DNA from 2 places in the Acholeplasma laidlawii PG-8A genome. Region 2 is predicted to be linked to the other one. Evidence: riboswitches for the same ligand, from Rfam matches in the RefSeq annotation. Region 2 holds a riboswitch; the other holds the start of a gene.
The links. A riboswitch is a leader RNA that binds a small molecule or an ion and turns the genes downstream of it on or off. The one in region 2 is predicted to bind S-adenosylmethionine.

Region 1: it holds a riboswitch for S-adenosylmethionine, as region 2 does, so the genes downstream of both, metK (methionine adenosyltransferase) here and ACL_RS05090 (hypothetical protein) in region 2, are expected to answer to the same signal.

What each region holds. Positions count from the first base shown of each region.
Region 1 is NC_010163.1:330,783-340,157, reverse strand. It holds gene ACL_RS01645 (LemA family protein) at 1-452, opposite strand, end outside; gene metK (methionine adenosyltransferase) at 501-1,661, opposite strand; SAM riboswitch class I at 1,725-1,823, opposite strand; gene ACL_RS01635 (HD-GYP domain-containing protein) at 1,899-3,218, opposite strand; gene ACL_RS01630 (phosphatidylglycerophosphatase A family protein) at 3,222-3,800, opposite strand; gene fmt (methionyl-tRNA formyltransferase) at 3,793-4,707, opposite strand; gene priA (replication restart helicase PriA) at 4,719-6,983, opposite strand; gene ACL_RS07175 (LytTR family DNA-binding domain-containing protein) at 7,196-7,699, shown strand; gene ACL_RS01610 (beta-propeller domain-containing protein) at 7,703-9,375, shown strand, end outside.
Region 2 is NC_010163.1:1,051,386-1,060,760, reverse strand. It holds gene ACL_RS05115 (hypothetical protein) at 1-488, opposite strand, end outside; gene ACL_RS05110 (GDSL-type esterase/lipase family protein) at 614-1,267, shown strand; gene ACL_RS07600 (DUF1563 domain-containing protein) at 1,290-1,466, shown strand; gene ACL_RS05105 (hypothetical protein) at 1,470-3,146, shown strand; gene ACL_RS05100 (hypothetical protein) at 3,682-4,653, shown strand; gene ACL_RS05095 (transcriptional regulator) at 4,637-5,557, shown strand; SAM riboswitch class I at 5,615-5,703, shown strand; gene ACL_RS05090 (hypothetical protein) at 5,774-6,235, shown strand; gene ACL_RS05085 (L-lactate dehydrogenase) at 6,259-7,203, opposite strand; gene ACL_RS05080 (YwaF family protein) at 7,320-8,129, opposite strand; gene ACL_RS05075 (TrkH family potassium uptake protein) at 8,394-9,375, shown strand, end outside.

The DNA of each region.
Region 1 (9,375 bases), 720 kb from region 2:
AAACTAGAAACATTTGTATTATATAATTTTCTAGTGCTTTGCAGGCTTTCTTCTAGGATAATCCAATCATCTAGTTTTTCTTTAATCGCTTTTGATGTTTTTAAATCTTTATGTTCTGTAATCATTTCATATAACATGTGCATAGATTGAGTTAATTGAAATGATATATCTTGTTTTTGTTCAACACTATCTGAATTTGTAATGACCGCTATTTCAAGCATCTCATTTAGTACCTTAGCTTCAATTGCTAAACTTCTTTTTGTTTGTTCTATCATAAGATTTAACAGGTTATGTTTATTCACGATGATGTCATCTATATCTATCATGAGATCTGCAATATTTTGTTTATTCTTTTTAAAACTATTAGCATTAATTAGATACCAAACCCATATAATTACAAGAATCAGTACGACTATACCTGCTGTAATGTAAAAAATTAATAAATTGTCCATCTTACTGTCACCCTCTCAAGCTGCGTATGGTTAGTGAATATATGTATTTTATACTAATTGTTCGAAAATTTCAATTTTATCTAATTTTTCCCAACTTAAATTAGATTCTAACTTACCAAAATGGCCATTATGTGTGGTTTGTTTGAAAATTGGGTTCGTAAGTCCAAGATAATTAATAATTGCTTTAGGTCTTAAATCAAAGTGTTTGGAGATTGTTTCAGCAATTACCTCATTACTTACTTTAGATGTACCAAAAGTGTTTACATATAAACTTACAGGTTCTGCAACACCAATAGCATAAGCTAATTGGATTTCACAAGTTTTTGCAATACCACTTCCTACGACTTGTTTTGCTAAGTATCTTGCCATATAAGATGCTGATCTGTCTACTTTAGATGCATCTTTACCACTAAATGCACCACCACCGTGGCGTGAGTATCCACCGTAAGTGTCTACAATAAGTTTACGACCTGTTAAGCCACTATCTCCTACTGGTCCACCAATGACGAATCTACCGGTTGGATTAATATAGTATTTAGTGTTATCTGTAATTAAATGTTTTGGAATGACTTCTAAGATAACATGTTTCATCATGTCTGCTTTAACACTTTCAAGTGTTTTGGATGCTTCATGTTGTGTAGATAATACAATCGCTGTAACTTCCAGTGGTTCATGGTTTTCATTATATAAAACAGATACTTGAGATTTACCATCTGGTCCAAGTCCGGATACAATACCTTCTTCTCTAACAAAAGCTAAACGCTTAGTTAATTCATGTGCTAGAAAAATCGGTAAAGGTAAAAGTTCTTTCGTATCATCTTTAGCATAACCAAACATAATACCTTGATCCCCTGCACCTTGTTCTTTATTATCTGTTTCATCAACCCCTAGCGCGATATCTGCACTTTGTTTATGAATGTTTACATGATAGGTTGCTGATTTTGCATCAAAGATGAATTTCTCATCATTATAACCACAAAAATCGATTGCTTTTTTTGCAGTTTCAATAATGATTTCATCTGTTAATATATAACTTGTTGATACCTCACCAAAAATATAAACAGTTGTGTGTGCTAAAGCAACCTCAATCGCACAACGTGCTTTAGGGTCATTTTTTAATACTAAATCTAATACTGAATCTGCTATAAAATCCGCCACTTTATCTGGATGTCCTTTAGACACACTTTCGCTTGAAAAAATATAACTCATAATATTTACCTCTTTCTTCCATTACTTAATAAAAACACTTCCCAAGAAGGAAGTGATGAAATCTCCTTATTGGTGGGTTAGCCCCCTGTCAGTTGAGCACCTAATTTAAGTAGGTTGCTGCAGGGTCAAAGGACTGATCACCTCACCTGCTCTGAATAAGTTTTTATTGAATTGTTTATATGATAACCTTTATTAGATATTTTGTAAACTAAGATACATAATTATGTAAAATATGTTTTATAAATCATGATAAAGTTGATCAATTTCTGTGTTGTATTTAAAGAATGTTTCTCTTAATGAATAATCAAAATATGGTGTTAATTGTTTCTTAAACAAGTCCATCGTTTGTGGGTGGCTGTTTGGATGATAGTATGTTGATAAACTTCTTAAAGAAACATAGCAATCCGCCAGTAAGATAATTTGATTTGGTATCTCAAATTGGATTTTATTCATTTGTTGAGCAAATGCTTCATCAGCACTTCTTTCATAATGTGCTCTAATAATATCATTAGATTTTTGAGCAAGTTGAATTCTTTTACCAATTTTTGCACCTAAATCTGTCTTTTCTTTTAATACTTCATAGGTATGTTCATCGTAACTATCTGTTTCTATCATTAAATCCTTGATTTCATCAAATCTTAAATGAATCAGTGCGTATTTTTCTAACTCAATTTTATCTTGTTCATCCAAGTGATAAAATGTAGCTATTTTTGATGCAACTGATGCAACATTATAGGCATGTCTTTCGTTTAATATGGTGCTTGCAGATTGAAATACAACGTTAAATAAAGATCTAACGATATGCGTGAAGTCCATTTGTACTTCACGGCGTTTGTTTAATTCCTTTTTTCTTTCTTCTTGGATGGATTGTCCAATAGAAACAATAATATAATTGATTAAATAAAATAATATAAATATAACTGTTCTTAAGGCTAAGTCAGCTACTTGAATGGCTAGTACTGGATCGGTAAATATCGTTGATAAGAACTCTTGCCAAGTAAGACCTAAATTAAAGAAATTATAAGTTATTGATATATGTATTAATGTAACAAACCCAACTAATGAAACAAATGAGTTTGCTAGTAACCTTTTGTCTTGATAAAGCGATATTTGAACTAAAGCATAAAATATTAATACATAACTTGCTGTTTCAAACGGCGCATTTTGTCCGACTGCATAAACACGGATATAAACCATCACAGATGATATAAAAATCCAAAAACTAGATACATACATCGCAATCTGTTGTTTTGTTAAATCATTGTGGTCTAAGTCGATAAGCTTAGATTGTAGTCTACCTACTGTATACGTAATTGGTAGAGCAGCAATAGCAAAAATCCAATCGGTTGTCGGATTGGCAACACTAAAGCCTAGAATGAAAAATACTAAAGAATAAAGCAAGTTTGATATAAATACGATGTTTTTAATAACTACATTTCGTCTATATAAAACAGCTACGTCATTAGCAATATCAATTCCAGTTTCAAAACCAAAATATTTAGAAAACAGCTTTTTTCCAAAGCCCTTTAACCTATGCTTTTGGTTCTTTAAGCCCATATATTATCTTTTCCTTTTTTTCAAATCAAATAAGCTAATTTTTTGGTAACTTGGATTTTCAAGTGCAATATCTTCGTTCATCACTTGAGCAACACGAGTAGATGCAGCCGCAGCAATAGCACCTACAATATCATCCATCATTGTATGTACAATACCTTCTGTTTTACCAGCATCATTTAATCTTTTAACGATACCATGTTTATTGACATCAATGTCACCAAAGTTTGTTTGTCCAATCGCACCATAGTTTCTAGCAACATCTAAACCTATGGTTTCATCAATACCAAATAGTCCAAGATCATAGAATAAAATATCTTGTATTGGTCCTTTAAACATTTTTTCTTCAGCAAGTCTATCAACTTCTGCAGCAAATTGAATGTGGTGGAAAACATCTCTAAATGTTAATATTTTTTCTACAGATTCCACACATAAGTTAATATCAATACCAGGATAATATTTAGATTGTTGTTGCTGTGCAATCTTTGCAATATCCAGAACAGATACATTACATCTATTTTTCAAGGTGTCGATGTTAATTTTTAACATCTCATCTCGGTTATATAAGAGTTTCGGTTTACTCATCTATTTTTCCTCCGTTAATAAATAGGCTTTGCCCATTTAAATAATCTTTAACCTTCATTTGTTTTTTACCTGATTGTTGTAATTCAATTAACTCTATGGCTCTATCACTCGTACCAATAAATATTCTTTTATTTTCTATACGAATTTCACCTCTTTGAATGTCTATTATATCACTTATTGCTGATTTAAACACCTTAACCGTAGTGTTTTTGATGTTAAAATGTGCACCAACGTTAGGACTTAAACCTCTAATACGGTTATGATTCCATGATGCTGACTTGTTAAAATCAAGTGCTTCATCACTATATTTAAGTGTAAATGCAAACGTCACTTCATCCTCATTTTGCGGTGTGCTTTGATACGTTTTATTTAAAACACTCATTAGATTTTCTTTTAATAGATCTCTACCTGCTAGTGATAACTTATTAGATAAAGTGCCGTAATCATCTAGAGGTTCTATGTCTACTTCTACCTTTTTAATCATAGCACCGGCATCCATTTTATAGACCATTTCCATTAAGGTAATACCGGTTTTATCGTCCCCATTAAATAATGCATATTGAATGGGTGCACCACCACGGTATTTAGGTAATAATGAACCATGAATGTTAATTGCTGGTATTGCTTCTAAAAGGGCTTTAGGAAGTATTTGACCATAGCTTGCTGTAATAATTAAGCTGGGCTTTAAATCAATGATGTGTTGATAATCCTGACGTAATTTTTCAGGTTGAAAAACCTCAATGTTATGTGCTAAAGCAAGCGACTTAACTGGTGATGGTGTTAATATCTTTTTTCTACCAACAAATCTATCTGGTTGTGTAACAACTAGCCCAACCGGATATTTTTCTTCAATCAACATTTCTAGAATTGGTACTGAAAACTCTGGGGTACCCATAAATACAATCATAATTTACTCCTTTAATACCATGATAAATCATGGTTCATATATAATTTTATGTCTTTGTTAGATTTTAGTAAATGATTAAACGTTTTTAAACTACCTTGGTATTTAATCGTTAATAAAACTCTATAATTTTCTAATTGTTTTAGTAATACAGATGAGGTTGGACCTAAAACAGTAAGTCCCATTTTTTCTAATGAAGTTTTTAATGAGAGTGCATATTGGAAAGTCTTTAAATAACTCATACCTTCAATGCGTAGTTGTAGCACTTGATAATATGGTGGTAATTTAGAAAGTCTTCTACGACTTAGTTCTTCTTTATAATATGTACTTCCATCACCTATAATGCTTTTTAAAACAAAATGTGTTGGATCATAACTTTGAATAATCAGTTTATCTTTAGTGATAAATTTTGCTTGGCTAAGTAGTTCATAAGTTGCTTCATAGGCATCAAATTTGGGTAATTTTAACCACTGATCAATCATCAAAATACCCACTAAATCTATTTTATCTTCTAAATTAGATTTCAGTGCCATCTGTGTACCTACAATGATATCGATTTGACTAAGATCTTCAATTTTATCATGATAAGTCTTATTACTAATAGCCTCACTATCGACTTTTAATATCTCTTTCGTAGGATATGCTTTATGTAAGTAAGTTATAAGTTGATCAATACCACTACCTACAGACTTCACTGTATGTTTACCGCATACAGGGCATGTTTTAGTAAACTCCAGTTGATATTTTGTCAAATTAGATTTTAAAATATTTTGTTTTTCATCAAATCTTAAAGGGATTCCAGTTTCTGGATCTACAGGTACATGCGAACATGTCCTACACATTACAAAGGGTGCATACCCTTTTTGGTTTAATATTAATAATACTTTTTTATTTTGATCTAATGTATTTAGTATGGCATCATTTAAACTTAGACTAACTAATTTGGTATTTCCTTTTTTTAGTTCTTCTTTCATATCTATAAGTTCAATGGATTTATAGACTTCTTCTTGTAGATTTAGTAACTCATGTGTTTTTTGTTGTATCTTAACATAGTTATCTAAGGATATTGAACTCGCACTTAAATAAAGTGGTATACCATGATATCTAGCTCTTATTTCAGCAATCTCTAATGCATGATAATAAATACCTTCATGTGCACGGTAACTGTGATTATTACTATCCGTTATGATGATTAAACCTAGATCACTAAAACTTGTAAATACAGATGAACGTGCACCGACGACAATTTTAGTTTCATTATCTAAAATTGCACTGTACTTTAACATCATTTGTTTATCTGTTTGACCACGATTTAAACCAATAATAAGTTCTTCCCTAAAGACTTTTTCAAGTGATGACTTAACAGAAGCAATCATAAAGTTTTCAGGCACCATGATAAGCACTTGCTTACCCTGTGAAATCACTTCATGAATCAAATGGAAAAAGAAAGGGTCTAACTTGGTATCTTGATACTGACTCACATAAACTTGATGTTTTGCATCCATCATATCTTTGATTTGGTCTTTTAAATCTTCATTAATCACAGGTAGTTTTGTTGTTTTGTTAAAATTAGCTACTTCTAACTTATCTGATTCATAAAATACTTCAATAACAGCTTTTTTGATTAACGTATTTACAATCGATGCACTAGAGTTTGCTACGAGATCTGCTTTTTTCATTTGTGAGTGCGCACTTAAAATATCTAGTACTTCGTGTTGTTTTGGTGTACCATGATAGTTTCTGTTATCGATTCTTACATAGGTTATTAAAGGTTTCTTATTTCTTGTCTTTAATACGGTTTTTAATTCAACTATACCTTTTTGTTCTAATGTTTTTAAACGGTTATAATAAACTTCATCTTTTTTAAGCAAAGTCCAAACACCTTGTTTGAAAAACGGCACTAAATCATCCGGTAGTTGTTTAGGTTCTAACAAAGTAGCCTTTTTCTCATAATGAATTAATAATTGTTTAGGTATCACGGTTTCAAAGGCTTCTGCAATGAGTGCATTTGGGTCTTCTATCAGTTTATCCATCATTAAAAATAATTCATCATTAAAAATAGGTTCAATGTCTAATATTTCATGAACATACTTATGTGCTAAATCAGATGCACTTATAATATCATAGACAAAACCTAAACGTAATATATTATTATCTGTAAAAGGTACAATTACACGCATACCTTTTTGAATATGAAGTTGATCTTTTTCGTGAACTAAATAATCAAATGTTTGATTCACACTTTGATGTTTTATATCCACAATCACGCGAGCAATCATCTAGTCACCTACCATAATAAATTATATCATTTCTATGCGCATTTTTACAGTTTTTAAGTGTTTTTAACACTGTTTAGCTAGGTTTATACAGTTGAGTGGTAAAATACATCTAAAGTGTTCTACTGTAAGTTATTTATAAATTCATGTAACTTATAAGATAAACCTTGCTACTTTAAACTAGGTTTTTGTAAAATCTAGATGAAGGGAAGATAATGATGATTAAAGTCTTAATTGATAAATCTGATTTGAGCCTTATAACAGATGATCTAGAATCATCTAGTTTAGACATCACAAATCATGATGATGGTTCAATTACTTTATTAGTTGATGATACATCACTTGAAGTCCTAGAAAGTATTTTAAGAAAGGTTACTATTAGTAGACAAGCATTTATATTTGAGACAAGTGATGGTTGGGTCAAACTTTTTATAAGAGAAATCATATATATAGAATCCTTTGGTGTAGAAATTATAGTTCATACGACTAAAAGAGGAAAAATCTATATTAATCAACCGTTATATCAATTAGAAGGACTGCTTCAGTCTTATCAAATTATTAGAATCGCAAAATCTTTTTTAGTAAACTTGGAAAAAATACTTTATATACGACCAAAGCTAAATGCTAAACTCGAATTAGAATTGGTTAATGGACTAAAAATTGATGTTAGTCGTAGTTATGTCAAACCCTTTAAAGATGCCTTAGGCATAGGAGGTTAATCTATGAACACATATGGAGTTATAGCGACTATTATAGTTGGACTCATTATTTCGTTTTTAATCTTACGATCTATTTATGAATATAAGTGGAACCAAAGACTAAAAAATTATCAAGATAAACACCACATTACACATGTTAGACAACAAAATATTGTAAGACCGGTTAGACGAGGTCTTATTGGTCTAACATTGATGGTTATACTTGGTGTGTTTATTATTACAGGCACCTTTGATTTACCTCAAACATACCATGATAAAACATTATTAAATGCTAGAATTGTTCGAAATGAGCATACCTTAAGAAATAAAATAGATGCTGGTGATGGATTTAGTTTGTATGACTTCTTTCCAGGAAACTGGGTTATTGGTGAAGACGCCGTCGACCAAGAAGCAAACCCTGGTGCCAAAGCACCTGATGTTGTAGGTACAAACCTACAAGTATTAGGTGTAGATGAAGCAGACATTATTAAAACAGATGGTTATGAGATTTTTTATACACCAAGATATCAAAGTAATAGACTCTACCGTTATGAAGTGAATCCAGATGGTAGTCTGACTAAAAAACAAGGTCTTGATTTATTAGATGTCTACATTACTGAATTTTATTTAACTACAGATAGTCTTGTTGTTATAGGTTATTTTGAAGAAAACCTTGATACATATTATGCATTTAATGATGCAGCACTGATTTTACCTAGCAGTTATTTTTATGGGTATAGATATAGTTCCATTGTGCGTATTTATGATCGAACAGATTTATCTTTAGATTATGAACTTAAGACCATTGGTGATATTCAAGCACACCGCATCATTGATGACACTCTTTATATGGTTTCTTATAACAGAATCTCAAAAGATGAACTTAGACCACAATTTACTATAAACAAGGACGGAGAAACTCACACCTCTTATGTAGGGTATGAAGACATTTTAATCTTTGATGCAATTCCTGCATATAATATGACAACCATTTCATCCTTAAATCTAGATACACTCACTTTAGATCATACAACCGTTGTTGGTGTATACGGCCACATCTATATGACTAAAACAAGTCTTTACATCGCTGGTATGTTTACATATTACCCAACACTAAATACTGTGGTAACAGGCACACATATTACTAAATTTTCAATTGATAGTGATACACACAAAGTAAACTATAGTGGTTCTACTATATTAGAAGGTTATATAGAAAACCAATTTTGGCTAGATGAATATGAAGGATTACTTCGTGTAGTTACAACACGTTCATGGGGTCAAACAGATAAAAATAGATTATATGTATTAAAAGAACATGAAACACAGGATACACTTGAACACTACGGATTATTAGATGAAGGTATTGGTAAACCAGAAGAGCGTGTAACATCCGTGCGTTTTGATAAATATTTAGCCTATGTTGTAACCTATAGACAAATAGATCCTTTATACACCATAGATATTAGTAATCCAAAAGACATTAAGATTTTAAATGAGATTGAAGAACCAGGATATAATACTTACTTACATGTTTGGGATGAAACACATCTCATAGGTATTGGTTATGATGAAACCTTTAATGTGAAGATATCAGCATACAATACAACGAATACCACCGCACCTTTAGAAACTTATCTTTTAAGCAATCCAGATGAAAATGTCGGATGGAGTTATAGTGAAGCATTAAGTAACCA
Region 2 (9,375 bases):
GCAGGTAGTTGGCGAAGTAAGTGGTAATTTCTATCTAATATTTTTTCAGTCACTGTACGATATAAATTAAGCACTAAATTAGAAAAACTTTCTGTTGTATTAATTAAACGTTTATTCATCGACTTATCATCATCAAATCTTGTTCTAGATAAAAAGCCATAACGTTCAAACTTTCTCCAGTAGTTATAAAACTCTTCTGTAAATAAGAAGAAGTGGTATCTATTGAGTCTATGACTTAAAGCATCTAATCTTTGTACCACTTCTTCATATGGCCAAACAAGTAGTGCTTTATAAATAGATATTAAATCACTTTGTCTGATTTTTAATATCCATTTAAAATCTGGATTTTCTAATTTCTTAGTATGTTGTAAATAACGTCTTAAGACAAGCCCAAATGGTCTGGAACTTAGGATATCTGATTCTGAATTACAAGGGATTCTGTTAAATTGCAATATAAAGGATGTTTCGTCTAATAAATAGTCTTTCATCTAGTGATACCTCCGTTTTTTAGGTTACTATTTATTGTAAGTATAACATAATTAAGCACTAAATCTATTAAAAACAGCTTAAATGTTATAATTACAGTAGTCCATTTATGTGAGGAGCACTTTATATGAAATTAACACATCAAGAGCTTAAAGGCTTACAACAAATGATAGAAAAGACTTCATCTAAAGTCTTAAATACTTATAGTAAAGATAATGTGGTAAATCTCTTTAATCAAGATGTAATCTTTATTGGAGACTCTATGATTGAGTTCTTTAATTTAAAAAGGTATTTGCCTACGTTAAATGCACTTAATCGTGGTGTAGCTGGTGCTACTACAAAACTTATACTAGATAACCTAGACGTTATCTTAGGTAAGATAAACCCTAAATCCATATTTATATCTATAGGTTCAAATGATCTTGTCTTACTAGAAGCTAGTGTAGCAGAGGCTTATGAAAATATTATTAAAGTACTAGACGTATTGAAATCAAAATTTCCATCTGCTAAGTTGTACTACTTATCTACAACGCCAGTAGTTAGTACGCAGCACCCACTTTATAAGAAGATCTACATTGGTGGCCGAACCAATGGTGAATTAAAGTCTATAAACTTTAAAGTCATGAACTACGCCAAATCAAATGATATGACATATTTACACCAATTTGATGATTTATTAGATAGCGAAGGCTACCTAAATACGAACTACACTTATGATGGTATACATCTTAACCCTAAGGGTTATGAAGTATATGCTAGAAATATATTAAGTAACTTATAAATTGATATTGAAAACCACAAATATGAATATCCTCATTTGTGGTTTTTTTTTGAGTAACACAAAAGAATTATATGCGACATATATGACGTTTTCTAAGAATATAAAAAGGATTAAAATTAAACCGAACTACGACATCAAATGTAAATTAATTGGGGTAATTAATGTTGTAGACTCATGTAAAAAAATAATAGGAGGATAAGACATGAAAAAAATCATGCTGCTTTTAGTAGTTGCTTTATCTGCAACTATACTAACAGCAAATAATGCTCATGCCTATGATGGTGTAAACCGTGATAGTAATGGGAATATAACTGAAGTCGACCTGAATGGCGATGTATTTGTCGATGGTGACTATAGTGCTGCCACATGGGAAATCAATTTAGAAGATATGGCAACAGATCCTTATTACAAAAATGCTGCAATTGCCTTACCTTTACAATTTGTGCCTATGTTAGAAATTAAAAATAAGATTTTTCATTTCTACAAGTCTTTATTTGTAAAATATGATGCCAAATTGACATCAGAACTTATTTTACTCTTACTTGCTTATGAGACAGCTATGGATGAACTCATGATTGAACAACAAAATAATGCTCAATCATACTACGAAAAAGCAATTGGCTATTCAATCGAACTAATTTTAACTAAGAAGTTGGATAAATTAGCGCCTGTGGTTCAAATTTTCTTAGACGAAAATATGGTGATGGCATCAGTAGAGGTGACGATGGATAATGTCATCGATGCTATAGCAGATTCCATTTATGATACAGAAAATATTGAGGATCCATATACAAAATTTATAGTAGAATTAGTAAAAGGCATTGGAGTAGAAACGGTACAAGATTTTTCGCACAAATCTTTAGGTGAACTAGTCTCAAGTACTGGTAAAAATTTAGGTAACTTGATTATTGATACATTGGTTTCCCAAATATTAAGTTTACCAGAGACACTAATCACCCAACATCCTTTAGGTAAACTTGCTTTTGCCGCTATCTATTGGATGATGGGACAAGAGGCTCAATATGCAGCCGAGCAATATGCATTAATTTTAGATAATATAACTGCATTCTTAACAGCACTCCTGAATCCATATAATATGGGAAAAAATATCCGTTTTGATTACTTGATTGAACATAATATAAACACTAACACAATATCATGGAGTGAAAATTATGTTGAGCAAGAAGGATTTATTGCCAACAAACATCGTGGTATGGCAATCACATTTGCTGATACAGATGTCATCTACAGAAATATTAGCAGTAGTTACGGCGTGACTAATTTCACCAGAGATCCCGATAAATATGTACAAGTAAAAGGTAGAATAAATTTACTTAATGAATCACAAATGTATAGTGAAATTAATAATTTATTTGATAAACAATATCGTGCACATAACAGTAATCCAAATAAATTCATCTTTTCAAGTGGATATACCGAAAGATATTATGAAAATCGATATACAGGTATTAGATATTATGCTGGATTTAATTTAGTCAGAACTCCATTTAGAATTAAAAATGCAGATCTTTCAAATGCTCCAACTCAAACCTTATATCCATCTAACTACAGTACCGGGTATAAGGTTGACATCACAGATGCTACAAATAAACAAAATTATAAATCTGGTATACTTCGAGTATTTAACAACTCTACATTGATTTATGAATATAATCTAAGTGGTTCTGTTCAACAAATATTAGTTCCTGATTTGATACATGGTAAAATTTATAGATTTGAAATCTACGTTGAATATGAAATGAATTTCTTTATTACAAACAATTACCGCGTATATCAAAGAGAATTCACTTATCTAAAGAGTAGTGGTGGCGGAGGCGGAGGCGGTCCAAAACCTCCAATTCAAGAACTCATGTACTAAATATATCTAATAACATTATATTAATCAAAGAGATGCTGATAATAACGGCATCTTTTTGATTAATGAGGAAAAAACCATTACAATTTACCTTTATAAAAGGATTTGGGACAGTTTTGTCATATGATTACTTAAATGTAGGTGCTACAATAATAGTGAGGAATCTTGTAATCAGGAATCCTTCAGTTAATTATATTAACTAATTCTTACGATTAAAGGGTATAGGGGACATATAGCACTTAAAAAGTAGGAAGTCGCTTCTTTCAAATAAAGAAGTAAAAAGAGGATATAGTATGCCACCTTAAAAGTCGGGTCAACTTGGGAGAATCAAGTTAGTCAGGGGAGAGTTTTAAGGTGGCATACTATTTTTTTATAGCCCATATATTTATGTAAATGTTAGGTATTATTTTCATAAATTGTCTTAACGTGATACAATATTCATATATCATGACGCTTATAACATCCAGAATACTATTTTTTGCACATATACTTTTATTAAAAAGAGGTTCTTTTCTTTCTATAAAGGTTAGGGGGATATATGTTTGAAAGTATAGACATTATGAAAACACTAGATTCGATTAGAGCGAATCACAAGATTAAGATACAAGATTTAGTTCAAGGTATAATGTCAAGAAAGACCTATACGAGATTATTAAATGATGAAGCAAGTATTTCTTTTTATGATTTAAATAAATTACTAGAAAAGCTTTCCATACCTTTTTTAGAGTTTTCTCTTTATGTTGTCAATAGTATTGAAGGTCAATTTCCAATGGAGTCCAGTTTCTTCTTAACGATCTTAAGAGAAAACTATCAAAAAGCATATGATGAGTTTTATCCAGGTGTAATGGGTAAAGAACTTAAAACGATATTTGGTGCTAAATCTGTACCTGCAACTATAGAACTTATGCTTTATAAATTAAATAAACAATCTAAAGAAGTATCTTTAAGAAATTTACATCAAAAGTTTGATTTAAAGAGCATACTAGAAAGTAGAATCATTGATGATGGTATATCTGGTATACTTTATAGTTTTGTTTATTTAGTAGGTGATAGTGAAAGAAGACAAATTGGAAACTTTATATATAAAGTAATATTTGATCCAAGTTTTAGACATTATTACTCGTATACAGAAATATCTAAAACAATCATTCATGTAACAGGTATCTTATCATTTACCTTGCTTGACAAATTAGATGATGAAGAATTAAACCGTTTAGAAAAAATAGTCGTTGGAGCACTAGATTATCATACTAAATTTAGAGGTACAGTATTTGATCATAAAATATTTAGAATACTTTATCAATTCCAAAAAGAAAAGAACTTAGAAAATGACTTTATCATATTTAGTTACATCAGTTCTTATTTAAGTGTATTTGAAAAGGGAGCAATTCCGCATAAGTTAGATGTAACTAAAGAAGATATGATAATCTTTAAAAACTATTTAAAAAAAGGTTTGTATCAACAAAATACGATGTATGAAGGGATGCTTAAACATGGAAAAATATGGTAGTTATTATAAATTATTAGATGAATTAAGAATTGCCAAAGGCTATACAATAGCTGATCTATGTGAAGGTATCATTTCAGAAAGAACATATCTTAGACAAATTAAAAATGGGTCAAAAGTTAACTTTACTATCTTTTCAAGACTATTAGATAGATTAGATACGGGTATGGGTCAATTCATGACCTATATGATTCACTTTGATAAGTCGGATACTGGTGTGAATAGATTTGCTATTAGAGTGCACATGTATCACTTCATGGATATTGGTCCTATTTATGAACTTATCTTAAAATATAAATCCGATAACAAAATAGAAACACTCATGGTAGAAGCATTTAAATTAGAGTTTGAGTACTTAATTAACAAGATTACTAAAGACGAATTTAAAATACACTACCAAGTGATTTTAGAATCACTTAAATCACTTGGTACAGAGAATTTAATTGTCCACTTAATTAAGTTTATCTACCATAGTTATTTTAAAGAAGATAACATAATTGATCCTAAGAAGTTTGGTCAAATGCTCATTGACTATAATTCTAATCTATCGTTATTCTTCTATATCATGCTTATGGATAAATTCTTAAGTTTTATGACCCAGCAAGAAACGATTGATTTTGATATTTATGAACAAATACTTAAGAAATTCGAAGCATATTTTATCTATATCAATGTCAAAAACTATGAAACCAGTCTGGAGACTTATCACGCATTTTTATATCATGTAAAACATGATTATAAAATGCGCGATTCATACCTTTATAAAGCACTTATGAATTCACTTGTAATTCATTCTACCTATGCACATGAAGCATATAAAGACTTAATTAGACACGGGTTTAATTTAGATGTCGATCAGTTTTTAATTGATTATACACTATCAATTGAATCATCATTACTTAGATAAAGTTATTATTATTTGAATATTATAGTTGACAATTAATTAATTTAAGTTAAAATAAAACTACCATAAAGAGAAGGTTAGAGACAAGCTCTATGACCCTTCAGCAACCTGCAAAACTAAGTAAGGTGCTAATGCTTGAATGATGGATACATAAGATAAACTTATCTAATGGACGCCATCATGTGATGGCGTCTTTCTTTTTGGTAGAAAGAAGTGTATATGAAAAATGAATTAAAGAATGAACTTCTAAAATATTTAGATGGCATTAGAGTTAAAGCTAAGGATGATAAAGACAATTATCCAGATTACATGATAAAAGATAAGGTAAAAATGGATAAATTACTTATTGAACTACTTAAAAGTAGTCAAGATGTATTTATGTCAAAAAAATCTTTATTTGAGTATTTATCTAAAATAGATGATTATATTAGGGAAGAAATTGACTTACTAAATCCACCAACTCCAGTATATAACGATCTGATTGTAAGTGTATTTGAAAATTTAATGATTGCATCAGTAATTGATGATTATGAACTTTCTTACAGTTATCTAAAAAATGCTAAAGAGTACATGCACTATATAAGAAAGAACTTCGCATTATATTTAGATACTAGTATATTTCCATTAGAATTATTTCGTGATCTAAAACCTATATTAGAAGTTATGAAAAATAAAGGATAAGCCTTAGAAGGCTTATCCTTTGTCTATTCTAAAGTGATGGAATCTATACTATGTTTTAATATACTTGAAGATTTTTTAAGTGATTTTAACTCTTCATCATTTAAATTAAGTTTTACTACATGGTCTACCCCATTTTCATTTAATACAGCTGGTAAGCCAATATAGAGATTATCAATATCATAGTCATCATCGTTAAATACTGATATGGGTAGAATTCTGTTTTCATTATTGAAAATAGCCTTTGTTATACGTACTAAGGCCATACCAATACCATAATAAGTGGCTCTTTTTCTTTGGATAATTTCATAGGCTGAATTTTTTACGTCAAGGTAAATCTTATCTAAATCAGAAAACTTTATTTGTGCAGGCATGGAGTCTATAACATCTTTTAAAGGTTTAACGCCAACAAAGGCATTTGACCAACAAACAAACTCAGAATCTCCATGTTCACCTAAGATATATGCATGGATGTTTCGAACATCAATGTTGATGTATTGAGATATCTCATAACGAAGTCTTGCAGTATCAAGAGAAGTACCACTACCAATGACTCTATTTGATGGTAATCCAGAGGATTTCCATACAATATAGGTTAAGATATCCACCGGGTTTGTTGCAACTAAAAAGATGCCGTTAAAACCATGTTTCATAATCTCTTTTACAACAGACTGCATAATCTTAGCATTTCTGTTTAAAAGATCAATTCTTGTTTCTCCATCTTTTTGATTAACGCCTGCTGTAATAACAACTAGTTTAGCATCCTTACAATCTTCATATGTACCAGAACGAATGAGCATCTTTCTTGGTGCAAACGCTAGCCCATGGTTTAAATCCATTGCCTCACCTTCGGCTTTTCTTGAATCAATATCTACTAATATAATTTCTTCTAAAGTTCCTTGGTTTAAAAGTGCATAAGCATAGCTCATGCCTACAAAACCAGTACCTACAATAACAACTCTATTTTTCATGAAATGCCTCCTATACACATAGTATATCACATAGTATATATTAAGAAGGTAAAAAACATGAAATGTATGCAATAAATAATAAAAGTAGCAAACCCAAATTCTTTGGGATCACTACTTTATTGAAATAGATCGATTAATTTATATTTTTCTTTATAAATGATAGTTCTAAATAGATAACCTATCATGAAGATAATACTTGCAACAAAACTAAACCCAAAGAGGTATATGGCTAAGAATGCTAGATGCGGTACCAGTGGTTCAATATCCATTAAGATAGGTAAATGAGAACCAAATCTTTCATTGATAAAGAACATATTAAATGTTGCATCAATGCCTTGCATATTAAACACCCAGTTCATGATCATCGCTATAACCATTAGTACTGAGAATACTGCACTACCCTTTAAGAAGTATTTAAAGGATATCTTTGCTTTAGTTAGAAGTAAACTAAATCCTACTGCAGCCATAAGGCCGTGATGTACTATGGTTTGAATATTGATTCCAATTGTTTCTATAAAGACATCTGCAGGGTATAGCATGACTGCAATACCTGCAAAGGTACTATAAGTTGCTAGAAATGATAATAAGTATTGATCCACTTTTTTGTTCTTATTAAGTCCGTAGATAACAAATAAATACATGGGCGTTGAACAAAACTGGAATGGAAAGGCATACCACTGGTAAGCATTTACTTGGTAAGTAAAGATGATTTGTTTATAAATTTCTAATATTAACATCACAATTCCAAAAACAAGTAGCATTCGTTTTAATTTTATATCATCAGCAGTTTTAAATGTTTTAGTAAGTTTAATGATCACTAATATCGTAATAACTAAAGATAAGTAGTGAAACCAACTTTTTGATAAAGACTGATAGGCTTCAGGCTTTATCATGTCAGAGTTGAGTAAGTCTAATAGGTATTTCATGTTATTTAATAAATCCTTTCACTGGTCATAAAAACCAATACGCAAGAAATATTATAAATCAATTTCTTTTGAAATCAATAAATAAGAATAAGATTCATGTTTATGGGAATAAGTTGCAGAATATAAGTCTTTTTAATGTGTACATTTGAACGAGATTCAGTGATTACGATTACCAAAAATTGAGCAATATTATCTAATTAAGGGTATAATTAAATATGTTACTGTAAAGACTACAGTTTTAATATGAGAAAGATGATTATAATAATGAAGAAAATTTCACCATACATCATAATTGTTTTATCGTTTCTATCTATTATATTAATAGGTGGTATTTTACTCATACTACCGATATCAAAACAGGCACAGGGACATTTGAGTTTTGTAGATGCACTTTTTATTTCAACATCTGCTGTGACTATTACTGGATTATCACCAGTGGCAAACTTATCCACGCTACTTAGTCCATTTGGTAAAGTCGTATTAGGTATACTTATTCAAATCGGTGGATTAAGTGTAATCACCATATCAGTTTTTGTCATGTATCTAATTGGAGCAAAAATAGGTTTATCAAACAGAATATTAATCAAAGAAAGTTTTAACCAAACCAGTTTATCGGGTATGGTTAAATTAGTTAAAAAGATTATTATCTTTACACTCGTCATTGAAAGTTTTGGCTTTATAGCCAATATGATTGTCTTTGTTCCACAATATGAGCTTGTTGATGCAATAGGACTCAGTTTATTTCATGCGGTATCAAGTTTTAATAATGCTGGGTTTGATATTTTAGGTGATCAAAGTCTTCAAGGTTATAATGGACATGTATTGCTTAATTTAAGTACTGCAATCTTAATTATGCTTGGTGGTCTAGGGTTTATTGTGTTAAATGATATATTAACTAAGAAATCGTATAAGAAATTGATGATACACTCAAAAATTGTACTTAAGGTCAATTTAGTGTTATGGAGTTTAGGTTTTGGGTTTTTCCTACTAAGTAAAGTAGATGGTAAAAACTTAAATGTATTAGAAGCCTTTTTCTTAAGTGTAACAGCTAGAACTGCAGGTTTTACAACAATCAATATGGGTACCATATCTTCCTTAACAGCACTTATTCTAATGGTTTTAATGTTTATCGGAGCATCTCCATCCTCCACAGGTGGTGGGATTAAGACTACGACACTATATGCACTGTTTAAAAGTACGACAAGTTATGCTAAAGGAAAAACTACGACGACACATAACCGTTTAA